Regions from separate parts of the Pseudomonas sp. GW821-FHT01D09 genome, predicted to be linked through region 1. Evidence: predicted binding sites of a transcription regulator. Region 1 holds the regulator's gene; the other holds the start of a gene.
What was found. Region 1 encodes LexA, which represses DNA repair genes until DNA is damaged. Its sites were predicted from a motif close to CTGTNTNNNNANACAG; they were not measured.
Positions count from the first base shown of each region.

Region 2: the regulator LexA is predicted to act here: its motif matches at 5,693-5,708, upstream of recN (DNA repair protein RecN).

Region 1 is NZ_JBWKWY010000015.1:31,082-38,953, reverse strand. Features, by position in the region: gene AC07W7_RS15140 (SNF2-related protein) at 1-331, shown strand, start outside; gene nagZ (beta-N-acetylhexosaminidase) at 425-1,435, opposite strand; gene AC07W7_RS15130 (TetR/AcrR family transcriptional regulator) at 1,576-2,283, opposite strand; gene lexA (transcriptional repressor LexA) at 2,547-3,155, shown strand; gene sulA (SOS-induced cell division inhibitor SulA) at 3,166-3,645, shown strand; gene AC07W7_RS15115 (hypothetical protein) at 3,794-4,027, opposite strand; gene AC07W7_RS15110 (DUF6586 family protein) at 4,226-4,747, opposite strand; gene topA (type I DNA topoisomerase) at 4,877-7,498, opposite strand; gene AC07W7_RS15100 (DUF1653 domain-containing protein) at 7,613-7,849, opposite strand.
Region 2 is NZ_JBWKWY010000014.1:65,326-73,197, reverse strand. Features, by position in the region: gene carA (glutamine-hydrolyzing carbamoyl-phosphate synthase small subunit) at 1-393, opposite strand, end outside; gene dapB (4-hydroxy-tetrahydrodipicolinate reductase) at 653-1,459, opposite strand; gene dnaJ (molecular chaperone DnaJ) at 1,470-2,594, opposite strand; gene dnaK (molecular chaperone DnaK) at 2,911-4,827, opposite strand; gene grpE (nucleotide exchange factor GrpE) at 4,931-5,500, opposite strand; gene recN (DNA repair protein RecN) at 5,733-7,406, shown strand; gene fur (ferric iron uptake transcriptional regulator) at 7,502-7,872, opposite strand, start outside.

The sequences.
Region 1 (7,872 bases):
GCAAATCTTCCTGATCAGCCTCAAGGCCGGTGGCGTGGGGCTTAACCTGACCGAAGCCGACACCGTGATCCACTACGACCCCTGGTGGAACCCGGCCACGGAAAACCAGGCCACCGACCGTGCGTACCGCATTGGCCAGGAGAAGCCGGTGTTTGTGTACAAGATGATTGCCCGCGGCACCGTAGAAGAGAAAATCCAGGCCTTGCAGCAGGAAAAATCAGACCTGGCGGCGGGCGTACTGGAGGGTCGTACCACGGGCGACTGGAAGCTGGGCAACGAGGAGATCGAGGCGCTGTTTGCGCCACTGCCCAATAAGCAAGAGAAGCGTTGACCGTTAGGTCACTATCGCAGGCAAGCTCCCACATTTTGCTCTGTGAATACATTCAAAATGTGGGAGCTTGCCTGCGCTAGACGCGCCTCAGTCTTATTCGATCAACTGAGCATCCCGAAGCGCACCGAGCGCCGCCAACCAACGCGGGTCCTGCTTATAGTCAGTCGACGCCATCGCCTGCCCACGCATCCGGGCAATGCGGGCCGACGGCGTGACCTTCATGCGCTGGGCAGCACTCAGGGCCAGCTCGGCGGCCCCGCGGTCATTGCACACCAGGCCCATGTCGCAGCCAGCACTTAAAGCAGCCTCGATCCGGCTCGCCGCGTCCCCCACCACATGGGCACCGGCCATGGACAGGTCATCACTGAAAATCACCCCGTCGAACTGCAGTTCGCCGCGCAGGATGTCCTGCAGCCAACGGCGCGAGAAGCCGGCCGGCTGGTTATCCACCTGCGGGTAAATGACATGGGCCGGCATGACGGCGGCCAAGTGCTTGCTCAGGCGCGCGAACGGCACCAGGTCATGAGCACGAATCTGTTCCAGGCTGCGCTCATCATTGGGAATGGCGACGTGGGAATCTGCCTCGGCCCAACCATGCCCCGGGAAGTGTTTGCCGGTGGCGGCCATGCCGGCGCTGTTCATGCCCCGGATAAAGGCGCCGGCCAGCAGCGCGGCGCGCTCGGGATCGCCCTCGAACGAGCGTGTGCCCACCACTGCGCTGCGCTGGTAGTCGAGGTCCAGCACCGGGGCGAAGCTCAGGTCCAGGCCAACCGCCAGCACTTCCGTGGCCATGACCCAGCCGCACTGCTCGGCCAGGTATTCGGCATTGGCATTGTCCGCCAGCGCCCGCATGGCCGGCAGGCGGACAAACCCCTGGCGCAGGCGCTGGACCCGACCGCCTTCCTGGTCAACGGCCAGCAACAGGTCCGGGCGCACCGCACGAATGGCGGCGCTCAATTCCCGCACCTGGCGCGGATGCTCGATATTGCGCGCAAAAATGATCAGGCCACCCACTTCAGGCTGGCGCAACAAGTGGCGATCTTCAGCCGTCAGCCAGGTGCCGGCGACGTCCACCATCAAAGAGCCTTGCAGGGCAGCAGTCATAAATTTTCCTTGAATGACGCGCGCGCGCCACCACCTCGCCTGGTCGAGCCGGGCAAGGCGGTGGGGTGCGGGTAACGAGTTGAAATCGGCATGGGCGGCTAGCTTAGCGGATGCAAGCAGTTGCGCCCAGACGCCAGCGGTTAAACCTTGGCGGCCACGGGGACGGACTTGCTGCGCGGGCGCAGTTGGGCGGCCGCCATGGCCGCGTCGGTAACCCCGCTTTCCGCGCGCATGCCGGCCGCCAGGAACGGCACCATCAGGCGCATCACCTGCTCAATGGAGGTGTTGACGCCGAAATCGGTTTCGGCAATGGCGCGCAAGGCCTTGATCCCGGACATGCTGAACGCCGCGGCACCGAGCATGAAGTGCACGCGCCAGAACAATTCGATGGGGGGAATACGCGGGGCGGCTTCGTTGACCAGCAACATGTAGCGACGGAATACCTTGCCGTACATGTCTTCGAGGTAACGGCGCAAGTGGCCCTGGCTCTGGCTGAAGGCCAGGCCCAAGAGGCGCATGAAAATCGACAGGTCGTTGCCGCTGCGCGGCTGTACCACCAGGGCTTGCTCAACGAGGATTTCCAGCAGGTCTTCCAGGCTCGGCTTGTTGTCGGGCTTGGCCTGGCGTCGCTCCAGCTCACGGTCGAGGCTAACGCAGAACGGCCCCAGAAAGCGTGAGAACACCGCCTGGATCAGGGCTTTTTTCGAGCCGAAATGATAGTTCACTGCCGCCAGGTTGACCCCGGCCTTGCTGGTGATCAGCCGCAATGAAGTTTCAGCAAATCCTTTTTCCGCGAACAACTGCTCGGCAGCATCGAGAATGCGTTCAACGGTTTCCGACTGGGCCATGGCTACTCCGCCTGACAAACACTTGTTTGAAACATACGTTTCACCTTGTGCAATGTCAAGCCTGCAGGTCCGTTTTCCGGCCGGGCAGTCACCCGATTCGCACCTATTTAATCACATCTTCAACAACCTGTAGGCAGCGCTGTCTCCAGGCTTTGCAAGGGCCGACAGATGACCGTCCGGCGGAGTCGGCAAAAACGATGATTGCCAAGCGCAGTTCACTGTATATAATCCCAGTCACTGTATAAAAAGACAGAGCGATCAACATGCTAAAACTGACGCCACGCCAAGCTGAGATTCTCGCTTTTATCAAGCGCTGCCTCGACGACAACGGCTATCCGCCGACCCGGGCAGAAATCGCCCTGGAGCTGGGGTTCAAATCCCCCAATGCTGCCGAAGAACACCTGAAGGCCCTTGCTCGCAAGGGCGCGATCGAAATGACCCCGGGTGCATCCCGTGGCATTCGTATTCCCGGCTTTGAAGCCAAGGCCGACGAATCGACGCTGCCGATCATTGGCCGGGTCGCTGCCGGTGCGCCGATTCTGGCACAACAGCACGTCGAGGAATCCTGCAATATCAACCCGACCTTCTTCCACCCTCGCGCCGACTACCTGTTGCGGGTCCATGGCATGAGCATGAAGGACGTGGGCATCTTCGACGGTGACCTGCTGGCCGTGCACACCACCCGCGAAGCGCGCAACGGCCAGATCGTCGTGGCCCGCATTGGCGACGAAGTGACGGTCAAGCGCTTCAAGCGCGAAGGCAGCAAAGTCTGGCTGCTGGCAGAAAACCCCGAGTTTTCGCCGATTGAAGTCAACCTGAAGGATCAGGACCTGGTGATCGAAGGCTTGAGTGTCGGCGTTATTCGCCGCTAACGGAGGCATCATGCAGTTCCCACACGCGCAACAACACACACAACTGCCGCTGTTTGAGGCCTTTTTGGCCCAGCCACTTGCCCCCCTCCTCAGCGAGGCGGTGGAGTCCCCATGGACCGCCCCCGCTGAACCTGAGGTATTCAGTGAATTGTCGTTGCGCGGCGCTGCCGGGAACTGCCTGAGCCTGCTGGCGCCGATCCTGCGCGAATTGAGCGAGGAGCAGGACGCCCGCTGGCTGACCCTAATCGCCCCACCCGCCAGCCTGACCCAGGCCTGGTTGCGCGATGCGGGCCTGAACCGCGAGCGTATCCTGCTGTTGCAACCACGCGGCACCCAGAGCGCTCAGCAACTGACCTGCGAGGCATTGCGCCTGGGGCGTAGCCACACCGTCGTCAGTTGGCTGAACCCGCTGGGTGCTTCGGCCAAGCAGCAGTTGATCAGCGCAGCGCGCACGGGCGATGCACAAAGCTTGAATATTCGATTGGGATAAGTCCGAGACTGGCGCGCAACGCGTTATCGGGAGCACTGCAGGTCGTCCGATTGCAGCCTGACGTCAGGTCAGTGCCTGCGATGGACACAAGGCTTCTACAGAACCAAGAAGCCGATTGAGTATTTGAATCTTAAAACGACAAACGGGCTCAGTGAAGAACCCGTGGACCGTCGTCTTTCTCTGGTTCGCCTTCAGCCAGACGCCCCGCCATCTGCACACCTACGCTCAACATGGCTTTTGCCACTTCCACGTGCTGGCCTTGCAGGAACGCTTTGGCGTCTTCGGAAAAGTCCAAAGTCACCAGAGAACCCTCGTCCTCAGCCCTGCGCAGCTCGATTCGGCCGTCGGGCAATTCAACAATTTCCAGAAAGGACGTTGGCATAAAAATCTGTTCTCCACGAAAGGCCGGCATTATATCAGTCATCAACGCGGCCTCGCTCAGGATCTGAACAGCTTTCTTTACGGCTTGATGAATGGTCTGTAGGCGTTGGCTTGCCAGCGATAGCGCTCTGGCAGTCAACTTGGCATTGCTTGATCAATTGTTATCGTCGGCAAGCCGGCACCTACATTGTCCTGCCGATCAGCACTCGTTCAAGCCATCCCGAAAGCGGATCGCCAGCTTCTTCAGCTCCTGGCGCCAGCTCTCCAACTCAGCCCGGCTCAGCGGCTCCGGCCCTTCTTCTTCCAGGCTAACCGCAACGATCAACGGCTGGGTCACATCGCCCTTGGGCTTGTGCGGCACACGCGGCGGCTGGAACAGCGCCGAATGGGCAGCCAACAAACGGGCCAGCCAACTGTCAGGGCTGCGGGCCATTTCCACCAGTTCGGCCAACTCGGGGATGGCCATAGACTCGAGCACCTCACGGGTCAGGATATCCTCGGCCCGAGGCGCATTCGCCTGGGGCAGGCGATAAAATCCGGCAATTTCATGGCACAACCCCAGCAAAGCCCCATATAGATGGAACAAGGCCGACTCTCGCCCCGCCTGGACCAGCGCAATAGCATTCATCTCCTTCCCTTCCTCGGCACGACCAAGGGCTTCCAGGGACAAACCCGCGAAGTAAATTTTCTGGTTGGTACGGGTATAGAGTTCGTTGGCCATGACGGCAGTCTCCACAACGACATAAACGTGATGCTGGCTGAACAGTGTCACGGATGAGACAAGCCCACTGCAAGCGCAAAACAAAAGGCCGCCTGTGAAGGCGGCCTTTATTTCAATGCAGGAGCGGGATCAAGCACCCTGGCGCTTGTCCTCCACCTTCCACTTGCCACCGTCGTAGAACGCCTTCCAGCCCGTAGGCTTGCCGTCCACCTCGGTCTGCACGTATTGCTCCTTGGTCTTGCGGCTGTAGCGGATCACGGCCGGACGACCGTCGGGATCCTTCTTCGGCGCTTCGCACAGGAAGTGGTACTTGGGATCGATCTCATCCTTGTGCGGCACGATTTCCAGCACCAGGGGCGCACGGGTCTCGCGGTTTTTCGGGAACTGGCTGGCGGCCAGGAACAGGCCCGAAGCGCCGTCACGCAGGATGTAGGTGTCGTTGACCTTCTCGCACTTGAGCTCGGGCATCTTCACCGGGTCCATCTTCGGCGGCGCCGCGTCACCACTTTTCAGCAGTTTGCGGGTGTTCTTGCAGGTTGGGTTGGTGCAACCGAAGAACTTGCCGAAACGGCCGGTCTTGAGTTGCATCTCGCTGCCGCACTTGTCGCACTCCAGGCTCGGACCTTCGTAGCCCTTGATGCGGTAGGTGCCCTCTTCGATCTCGTAGCCGTTGCAATCCGGGTTATTACCGCAGATGTGCAGCTTGTGCTTCTCGTCCAGCAGGTAGGCATCCATCGCCGTGCTGCAGATCGGGCAACGGTGCTTGCCACGCAGCACCAGCGACTCGGATTCACCCTCGTCGTCGGCAGCAATTTCATCACCCGGTACCAGGTTGACCGTGGCCTTGCAGCGCTCTTTGGGCGGCAGGCTGTAGCCCGAGCAACCCAGGAACACCCCGGTAGACGCGGTGCGGATCTGCATCGGCCGCCCGCAGGTGGTGCACGGAATATCCGTCATCACCGGCTGGTTGGCGCGCATGCCGTTTTCCGGGCTCTCGGCGACTTCGAGTTTTTTCTTGAAGTCACCATAGAATTCGTCGAGTACGTTTTTCCAGTCGCGCTCGCCCTGGGCCACGTCATCGAGGTTCTCTTCCATGCCGGCGGTAAAGCCGTAGTCCATCAGGTTGGAGAAGCTCTCGGACAAACGTTCGGTAACGATATCGCCCATCTTTTCCGAATAGAAACGACGGTTATGCAGGGCCACGTAGCCACGGTCCTGAATGGTGGAGATGATCGCCGCGTAGGTCGAAGGACGACCGATCCCGCGCTTTTCCATCTCCTTGACCAGGCTGGCTTCCGAATAACGGGCCGGCGGTTTGGTGAAGTGCTGGCTCGGATCAAGCTTGATCAGCTTCATCACATCGCCCTGGGCCATATCCGGCAGCACGTCGTCATCGCCCGGCTTGGCGATTTGCGGCATTACGCGGGTGTAGCCGTCGAACTTGAGGATACGGCCCTTGGCACGCAGCTCGAAGTCCCCAGCTCCCACCGTGACGGTGGTGGACAGGTATTGCGCCGGCAGCATCTGGCAAGCCAGGAACTGGCGCCAGATCAGCTCGTAGAGGCGCTCAGCGTCACGTTCCATGCCCGTGAGCTTGCTTGGCTCGGTATTGGCATCGGAGGGGCGGATCGCTTCGTGAGCCTCTTGTGCGCCTTCCTTGCTGCTGTAGACGTTTGGCTTCTCCGGCAGGTACTTCTTGCCGAACTCGCTTTCAATATAGGTACGCGCCATCGCCACCGCGTCCACCGACAGGTTGGTGGAGTCGGTACGCATATACGTGATGTAGCCCGCTTCGTACAGACGCTGGGCCATCATCATCGTCTTCTTCACGCCAAAGCCCAGGCGGTTGCTCGCGGCCTGTTGCAGGGTGGACGTGATGAACGGCGCCGACGGCTTGCTGCTGGTGGGCTTGTCTTCGCGCTTGACGATGCTGTAGCTGGAAGCCTTGAGCTTGTCCAGCGCAGCCATGGCCTGGGCTTCGTTGAGCGGCTTGAAGGCCTCGCCTTTCTCGCGGGCCACGTCAAAGCGCACGGTAGCGCCCTTGGCGGTACCGAGGTCGGCATGCACTTCCCAGTATTCTTCCGGGATGAACGCCCGGATTTCCCGTTCGCGCTCCACCACCAGCTTGACCGCTACCGACTGTACACGGCCGGCGGACAGGCCACGGGCAATCTTCGCCCACAGCAGTGGCGAGACCATGTAGCCGACGACGCGGTCGAGAAAGCGCCGCGCTTGCTGGGCATTGACGCGGTCAATGTCCAGTTCGCCCGGCTTGGAGAAGGCTTCCTGGATCGCCTTCTTGGTGATCTCGTTGAACACCACGCGTTTATAGCGGCTGTCGTCCCCACCGATGGCTTCGCGCAGGTGCCAGGCAATGGCTTCCCCTTCGCGGTCCAAGTCCGTCGCCAGATAAATGGTGTCGGCATCCTTGGCGAGCCGGCGCAGCTCCTCGATCACCTTTTCCTTGCCCGGAAGGATTTCGTACTTGGCCTTCCAGCCATGATCCGGGTCCACACCCATGCGCGAGACCAGCTGCTTGCGCGCCTTCTCTTTAGGCGAGAGCACCGGACCTTCGCCCGCAGCCGCCTTGCCGCGCTTGGCAGCAGGCTCCTTGCTGGCGCTAGCCGAACCGCTGGTGGGCAGGTCTCGGATATGGCCGATACTCGACTTCACCACGTACTCGTTGCCCAAGTACTTGTTGATGGTCTTGGCCTTAGCCGGGGATTCCACAATGACCAGCGATTTGCCCATGGATCGGAAAATTCCTGAATTCGAGAAGAGAAAGGCGGTTGGCGCCTGACGCGGCAACGCTATATATAGTGGCAACACAGTGAGGTCAAGCGCGGCATTGCGCGCAACCTGCCGTTATTGCCCTGAAAAAAGACTGGGTTCGACCTGCACCAAAGCAAAGCGCGGGACCTGCTTGCCGTCAACTTCAACGGTCTCCAGGAACATGCTCAAGGGGCGTACCCAAAAGCCGTAATCGCCATACAACGCTTGGTAGAACACCACTTCTTCTTCGGTCTCGGAGTGCCGCGCCACATTAAAAACGCGGTACTCGGGACCTTTATAATGCCGGTAGAGCCCTGGTTCGACTTGCATGCTCTGGCCCTCTTACAAAATTT
Region 2 (7,872 bases), on a different contig from region 1:
GCAGCCGTTCTGCGAGCCTTTTTCCCGCAGGATGCGCGTGAGGCGACGCGTATCGATACCGGCAATCGCCACCACATTGTTGGCTTTCAGGTAATCGGACAGCGACATCGTGTTACGCCAGTTGCTCGCAACCAGTGGCAGGTCACGAATCACCAGACCGGCCGACCAGACACGATCAGACTCGACGTCTTCCGGCGTAGTACCGGTGTTGCCGATGTGCGGATAGGTCAGGGTAACGATCTGCTGGGCGTAGGAAGGATCGGTAAGGATTTCCTGATAGCCGGTCATGGCAGTGTTGAACACCACCTCTCCAACGGTCTGACCGTCGGCTCCAATGGCTTCGCCGCGAAAAATGCTGCCATCAGCAAGGGCGAGTATGGCTGGCTTAGTCAAGAAGACCTCCCGTAAATAAAGCCTGAAAGGGCGATCGCAGGTTGTAAAAAAGCGGAGTGACGTATGGACACGTCACCCCGCTTCTTCACTGAATTATTCTGCGCGCTTTTAGTGGACACACTAAAGCTGTAGCTTACAGAAAAAGGCTATTTTGGTCCACCGCTAAAGAGCCTAAAAGGCAGGAGAATGCGACAGGACGTCGCTTAGCGGGTAAAAACGGGGCCCTAGAGTAATACCCAGGGCCCGTTTTTGCTACTGATTAACGCAGATCCAGCACGTCTTGCATGTCATAGAGGCCCGCTTCGCGGCCCTCCAGCCACAATGCGGCGCGCACTGCGCCCTTGGCGAAGGTCATGCGGCTGGAGGCCTTGTGGGCAATCTCCAGGCGCTCACCTTCGGCAGCAAACAGCACCGTGTGGTCGCCCACCACGTCACCGCCGCGCACGGTAGCAAAGCCAATGGTTTCACGCTCGCGCGCGCCGGTATGACCTTCGCGGCCATACACCGCGACTTTCGACAGGTCGCGCCCCAAGGCATCGGCAATCACTTCCCCCATACGCATGGCCGTCCCCGATGGCGCATCGACCTTGTGCCGGTGATGGGCCTCGATGATCTCGATATCCGCCTCATCACCCAGCACCCGCGCCGCCATGTCGAGCAACTTCAGCGACAGGTTGACGCCCACACTGAAGTTGGCGGCAAACACGATAGGAATATCCTGGCCCGCCGCGACGAGCAATTGCTTCTGCTCGGCACTCAGGCCGGTGGTGCCAATCACCATGGCCTTGCCCGCTTTGCGGCAGAACGCCAAGTTTTTCAGCATCACGTCTGGCAGGGTGAAGTCGATCAACACATCGAACTCTTCAACCACTTGCTCCAGGCTGCCGGACAACGCCACACCGATGCGCCCCAACGAGGCCAACTCACCCACATCGGCGCCGATCAGCGTACTGCCCGGGCGTACGATCGCCGCCGTCAGGCCCGACAGAGGCGAGCGCTGCTGCACCGCCTCCACCAGGTTCTTGCCCATGCGCCCGGCGGCGCCCATCACTGCTATACGTCGCATATCCAGGTCCTTACAGGTCGCCGAAGAAGCGCTTCACGCCTTCAAACCAACCAGCGGTCTTGGGTGAATGGGAGCCATCACCGTCCAGCGAACTGCGCAACTCTTCGAGCAACTCACGCTGGCGACGATCCAGGTTGACCGGGGTCTCGACGGCCACACGGCACATCAAGTCGCCCGCACCGCCGCCACGCACCGGTGCAACACCTTTGCCACGGATCCGGAACTGCTTGCCGGTCTGCGTCCCCTCAGGGATCTTCAGCTTGACCCGACCATCGAGAGTCGGAATCTCCAACTCGCCGCCCAGGGCCGCATCGACAAAGCTGATCGGCACTTCGCAGAACAGGTGCTTGCCGTCGCGCTGGAAGATCGAGTGCTCGCGCACATTGATCACCACGTACAGGTCGCCCGTCGGGCCACCCTGCGTACCCGCCTCGCCCTCGCCCGACAACCGGATGCGGTCGCCGGTATCGACACCCGCCGGCACTTTCACCGACAAGGTCTTGTACTCTTCGACACGCCCCTCGCCATGGCAGGAATCGCACGGATCGGAAATGATCTTGCCCTGGCCATGGCAACGCGGGCAGGTCTGCTGCACCGAGAAGAAGCCCTGCTGCATGCGCACCTGGCCGATACCGCCACAGGTCGGGCAAGTGATCGGCGAAGAGCCCTTCTTGGCACCCGAACCGTCGCAAGGCTTGCAGTTGACCAGCGTCGGCACGCGGATATTGACGCTGGTGCCGCGCACGGCTTCTTCCAGGTTCAGCTCCAGGGTGTAGCGCAAGTCGCTGCCACGCTGGGCACCGCCGCGCTGACCGCCGCGACCGCCACCAAAGAAGTCGCTGAATACATCGCCGAAGATATCGGAGAAATTCTGCCCGCCAAAGCCGGCACCGCCACCCCCCATGCTCGGATCGACACCGGCATGGCCATACTGGTCGTAGGCTGCACGCTTGTTCGGGTCACACAAGCATTCGTAGGCCTCATTGGCCTCTTTGAACATTTCCTCGGATTCTTTGTTATCCGGGTTACGGTCCGGGTGGTGCTTCATCGCCAGGCGACGGTAGGCCTTCTTCAGGTCCGCCTCGCTGGAGCCGCGCTCCACACCCAACACTTCGTAATAGTCACGCTTTGCCATAAGTCTTTGCACTCTTAAGGACGTCCGGCAAAACCCTCCTGAGCCTGCCAAACTCGTTGAGCCCCAATACAGGCCCGGACCCAACTCACGTCAAATTCAACGATCCTGGTCTTTACTGCTTTCAGCCGAGACCCAGCTAAAAACGCGGTGACTGTCGATCGCAAAGCAGGAGCATTCCCGATCACACCGCCAGCATCCGAACCTTGTCGCATGCTGTAAAAATTCCCGTACCCCAGACACGCCAACGCGGGAGCAAGCTCCCGCGCGGCGACATCCTACCAGTCACCGCTTGATAGCGGTCAACCGGGCGACCAACTTACTTCTTGTCTGTAACGTCTTCAAACTCGGCATCGACAACGTCGTCGTGCTTGGCTTCAGGTTCTGCCTGTTGCGCAGCACCGTCAGCTGGCTGGCCTTGCTCGGCGTACATTTTCTGAGCCACTGGCGCGGAGACTTTCGACAGTTCCTCAACCTTGGCTTCGATGGTGGCCTTGTCATCGCCTTTAACGGCGGCTTCCAGGGCAACCACGGCGGCTTCGATTGCGGCCTTCTCTTCAGCCGTCACTTTATCGCCAGCATCCGCGATCATTTTGCGTGTCGAGTGAACCAGTGCATCACCCTGGTTGCGGGCAGCGGCCAGTTCTTCAAACTTGCGATCTTCCTCGGCGTTCTTTTCAGCATCGTTGATCATCTGCTGAATTTCTTCCTCGGACAGGCCGGAGTTGGCCTTGATCACGATCGACTGGGTCTTGCCGGTGGCCTTGTCCTTGGCGCCTACGTGCAGAATGCCGTTGGCGTCGATGTCGAAGGTCACTTCAATCTGTGGCACGCCACGTGGTGCTGGTGGAATCTCGGCCAGGTCGAACTTGCCCAAAGACTTGTTCTGCGCAGCCTGCTTACGCTCACCCTGCAGCACGTGAATGGTCACTGCGCCCTGGTTGTCATCGGCAGTCGAGAACACTTGCGATTTCTTGGTAGGAATCGTGGTGTTTTTCTCGATCAGCGCGGTCATCACGCCGCCCATGGTTTCGATACCCAGGGTCAGCGGGCTGACGTCCAGCAGCAGCACGTCTTTCACGTCGCCAGCCAATACCGCACCCTGGATGGCTGCACCCATGGCAACCGCTTCGTCCGGGTTCACATCTTTACGCGCTTCTTTACCGAAGAACTCGGTGACCTTCTGCTGCACCAGCGGCATACGGGTCTGACCGCCCACCAGGATCACGTCGTTGATCGCGCTAACGTCGATACCCGAATCTTTCAGGGCAATGCGGCAAGGTTCGATGGTGCGTTGAACCAGGTCTTCAACCAGCGATTCCAGCTTGGCGCGCGAAATCTTCACGTTCAAGTGCTTAGGACCGGTAGCATCTGCGGTGATGTACGGCAGGTTCACGTCGGTCGAATTGCTCGAAGACAGCTCGATCTTGGCTTTTTCAGCGGCTTCTTTCAGGCGCTGCATCGCCAGCGGGTCACCCTTGAGGTTCATGCCGCTTTCTTTCTTGAATTCGTCAACGAGGTAGTCGATCAGACGAATGTCAAAGTCTTCACCGCCCAGGAACGTGTCGCCGTTGGTCGCCAACACTTCAAACTGGTGCTCGCCATCGACTTCAGCGATTTCGATCACGGAAACGTCAAAAGTACCGCCGCCCAGGTCATAAACGATCACGGTGTGGTCGCCCTTGGCCTTGTCCATGCCGTAGGCCAGAGCGGCCGCGGTAGGTTCGTTGATGATGCGTTTTACGTCCAGGCCCGCAATGCGGCCGGCGTCTTTGGTCGCCTGGCGCTGGCTGTCGTTGAAGTAGGCCGGAACGGTGATCACCGCTTCAGTCACAGCTTCACCGAGGTAGTCTTCGGCAGTCTTCTTCATCTTTTTCAAGATTTCAGCCGAGATTTGCGGCGGCGACATTTTCTGGCCGTTCACTTCAACCCAGGCGTCACCGTTGTCGGCCTTGGCGATTTTGTACGGCACCATCTTGATGTCTTTCTGTACGACTTCTTCGTCAAACTTACGACCGATCAAACGCTTCACCGCGTACAGGGTGTTGTGCGGATTGGTCACAGCCTGACGCTTGGCGGACTGGCCTACCAGGATTTCGCCATCGTTGGCGTAAGCCACGATGGAAGGGGTAGTACGTGCGCCTTCGGCGTTCTCAATCACCTTGGAAACGCCGTTTTCCAGCACGGAGACGCAGGAGTTGGTAGTCCCCAGGTCGATACCGATAATTTTGCCCATGATTCACTCTCCCGAAACTTTGGATTTGGTTGCCGCAGCAGTGGTGGCTAACTGCGGTAGCACTTAAACGCTTGACTTATAAATGGGGTCGTTACGAACGATTTCAAGCCTGCTCGTCAATCGACGGCGAAACCGGTGCGGGAGCCTTGCTCACCACCACCATCGCCGGGCGCAACAGGCGACCGTTGAGCTGGTAGCCCTTCTGGAACACTTTCAACACGCTATTGGGCTCAAGGTCAGCATTTTCCTGCATGGCCATGGCCTGGTGATGCTCCGCGTTGAACGGCTCGCCGCCTTGTGGATCGATGGCTTCCAACTGATAACGCTTGAGGGTGTCCTGGAACATTTTCAGGGTCAGCTCGATCCCTTCGCGCATGGCACGGATGTTTTCGTCGTCCGGGCTGGACAGCTCCAGGCCGCGTTCCAGGCTGTCGATGATCGGCAACAGATCACCGGCAAACTTCTCCAGCGCAAACTTGTGGGCCTTTTCTACATCCTGCTCGGCGCGGCGGCGGACGTTCTGCAGATCGGCAGCAACACGCAAAGCCTGATCCTGAGCGCCTGCCAGTTGCTCTTCGAGCACCTGCACACGAGCCGCCAGGTCTTCACCCGCTGCCTGCGAGGCCTGGTTGGCGTCTGGGTTTTGCGTATCCAGCGTCTGTTCGTCAGCCATAATTTTCTCCTTTCAAAATCCTGCACGAACTCAACTCGCGCTTCTGTTCCGGTATATGGGGCCACAATTTCCAGGTTCAAGGGCCGACATACCTCGACTCACACTTTCCCGCACATTCCCCATCGCACTAAAAAAAGCCGTCATCCAAGCAAATTGAGCTAAGTCGCAGGATTGTCAGCACCAAACAAAACACTGTATAAATAACCAGACCTAAAACCCGGGAGCAGCCGTCATGCTGGTTCACCTGTCCGTACATAACTACGCCATTGTCGAGCACCTGGATCTTGAACTGGATCGCGGGATGAGCGTAATCACAGGCGAAACCGGCGCCGGCAAGTCGATCATGCTCGACGCCCTGGGCCTGACCCTGGGTGATCGCGCCGACAGCGGCGTGGTTCGCCCCGGTGCAGACAAGGCCGATATCCTGGCGACCTTTGACCTGGCAGATATCCCGGAAGCCAGCGCCTGGCTTGCCGAGCGCGACCTGGATAACGACGGCCCGTGCATCCTGCGCCGCGTAATCACTGCCGAAGGTCGCTCCCGGGGCTATATCAATGGCACGCCCTGCCCCCTCGGCGACCTGAAAGCCCTTGGCGAGCTGCTGATCGACATCCACAGCCAGCACGAACATCAATCCCTGCTGAAAACCGACACCCACCGCCGCCTCCTGGATGAATACGCCGGTGCCACCGACCTGGCGCGCCAGGTGCAATTGGCTGCACAGCGCTGGCGCCAGACCCGCCAGGAGCTGGAGCGCCTGTCCAATTCCGGCGACGAACAGCGCGCTCGCCACCAACTCCTCAGCTATCAGTTGGAAGAACTGGAAAGCCTGGGCCTGGGCGAAACCGAGCTGGAACAGCTGGAGCAGGAGCACAAGAACCTGACCAATGCCGAAACCCTGCTGGGCATCTGTCGCCAGGTGGTCGAGCAATGCAGCGAAAGTGACTCCGGCAATGTGCTGAATGCGCTGACGGCCAGCCTTAACCGCCTGTCGAGCGTGAACAGCGGCTCGGGGTCACTGAGTGAAGCCACCACCCTGCTGACCAGTGCGCAAATCCAGGTAGAAGAGGCCGTGGGCGAACTGAACCGCTTCCTTGACCACTTCGATGCCGACCCGGCACGCCTGCAAGAGATCGAAGAACGTCTCGACACTATTTATACCCTGGCGCGCAAACATCGGATCCAGCCAACCGAAGTGGCGGCCATGCAGCAAAAGCTGCTGGACGAGATCGAAACCCTGAATGCCAATGATGAATCCATCGAACGCCTGGGCGACGAACTCGCCTCTTTTGCCCGGCATTACCAGGAAAAGGCCCGGGAACTGAGCGACCTGCGGCACCAAGCTGCAACCGGGCTGGCTTGCGCCGTGGAGCAGGAAATCCAACGCTTGGGCATGCCGGGCGGGCGCTTCACCATCGAGTTGCACGCCAATAGCGGCAATGAACTGCAGCCCAACGGCCTGGAGCAGGTCGAACTGCTAGTGAGCGCCAACCCCGGCCAACCTCTCAAGGCACTGGCCAAAGTGGCGTCTGGTGGCGAACTGTCACGGATCAGCCTGGCGATCCAGGTCATTACCGCCCAGACCTCCCGCGTACCGACCCTGGTATTCGACGAAGTGGATGTGGGGATCGGCGGGCCGACCGCAGAAATTGTCGGCCAATTGTTGCGCCGCCTGGGTGAGCGCGGGCAAGTACTGACCGTTACCCACTTGCCACAGGTGGCAGCACAGGGGCATCAACATCTGTTTGTACATAAGGTACGGGGCAGCGACGCGACGCATACAGCCGTGTCCAAGCTGAACAAGACCGAGCGGGTGGAAGAAGTCGCACGCATGCTCGGCGGCATCGACCTGACCAAAGAGTCCCTGGCCCACGCGAAAAAAATGGTGGTGACGGTGAAGGCCTGAGCCCTTTCCACCCCGTTTTTTCCATCGGCAGAAAGCACGAAGGCGACCCTAGGGTCGCCTTCGATCGTTTCGCAGAACGAATCTGCGTAGCTTTCTTACTTTTTCTTACGTATGTACAGAACCAGGTTGTGGTCCACCAAATCGAATCCATGCTCCTCAGCGATCTCATGCTGGAGCTTCTCGATTGCAGGACTGGTGAACTCGATAACCTCATTGGTATCCAGATCAACCATGTGGTCGTGATGACCACCGTCAGCCAGCTCGAAAACCGCATGACCGCCGTCGAAATTATGACGAACCACCAGCCCTGCGGCTTCAAACTGGGTCAGTACACGGTAAACCGTGGCCAGGCCGACGTCCTCGTTAGACTCCATCAGCGCCTTGTAGACATCCTCGGCACTCATGTGGCGCTGCTCGGCGGAATCGAGCATTTGTAGAATCTTGACTCGTGGCAGAGTCACTTTAA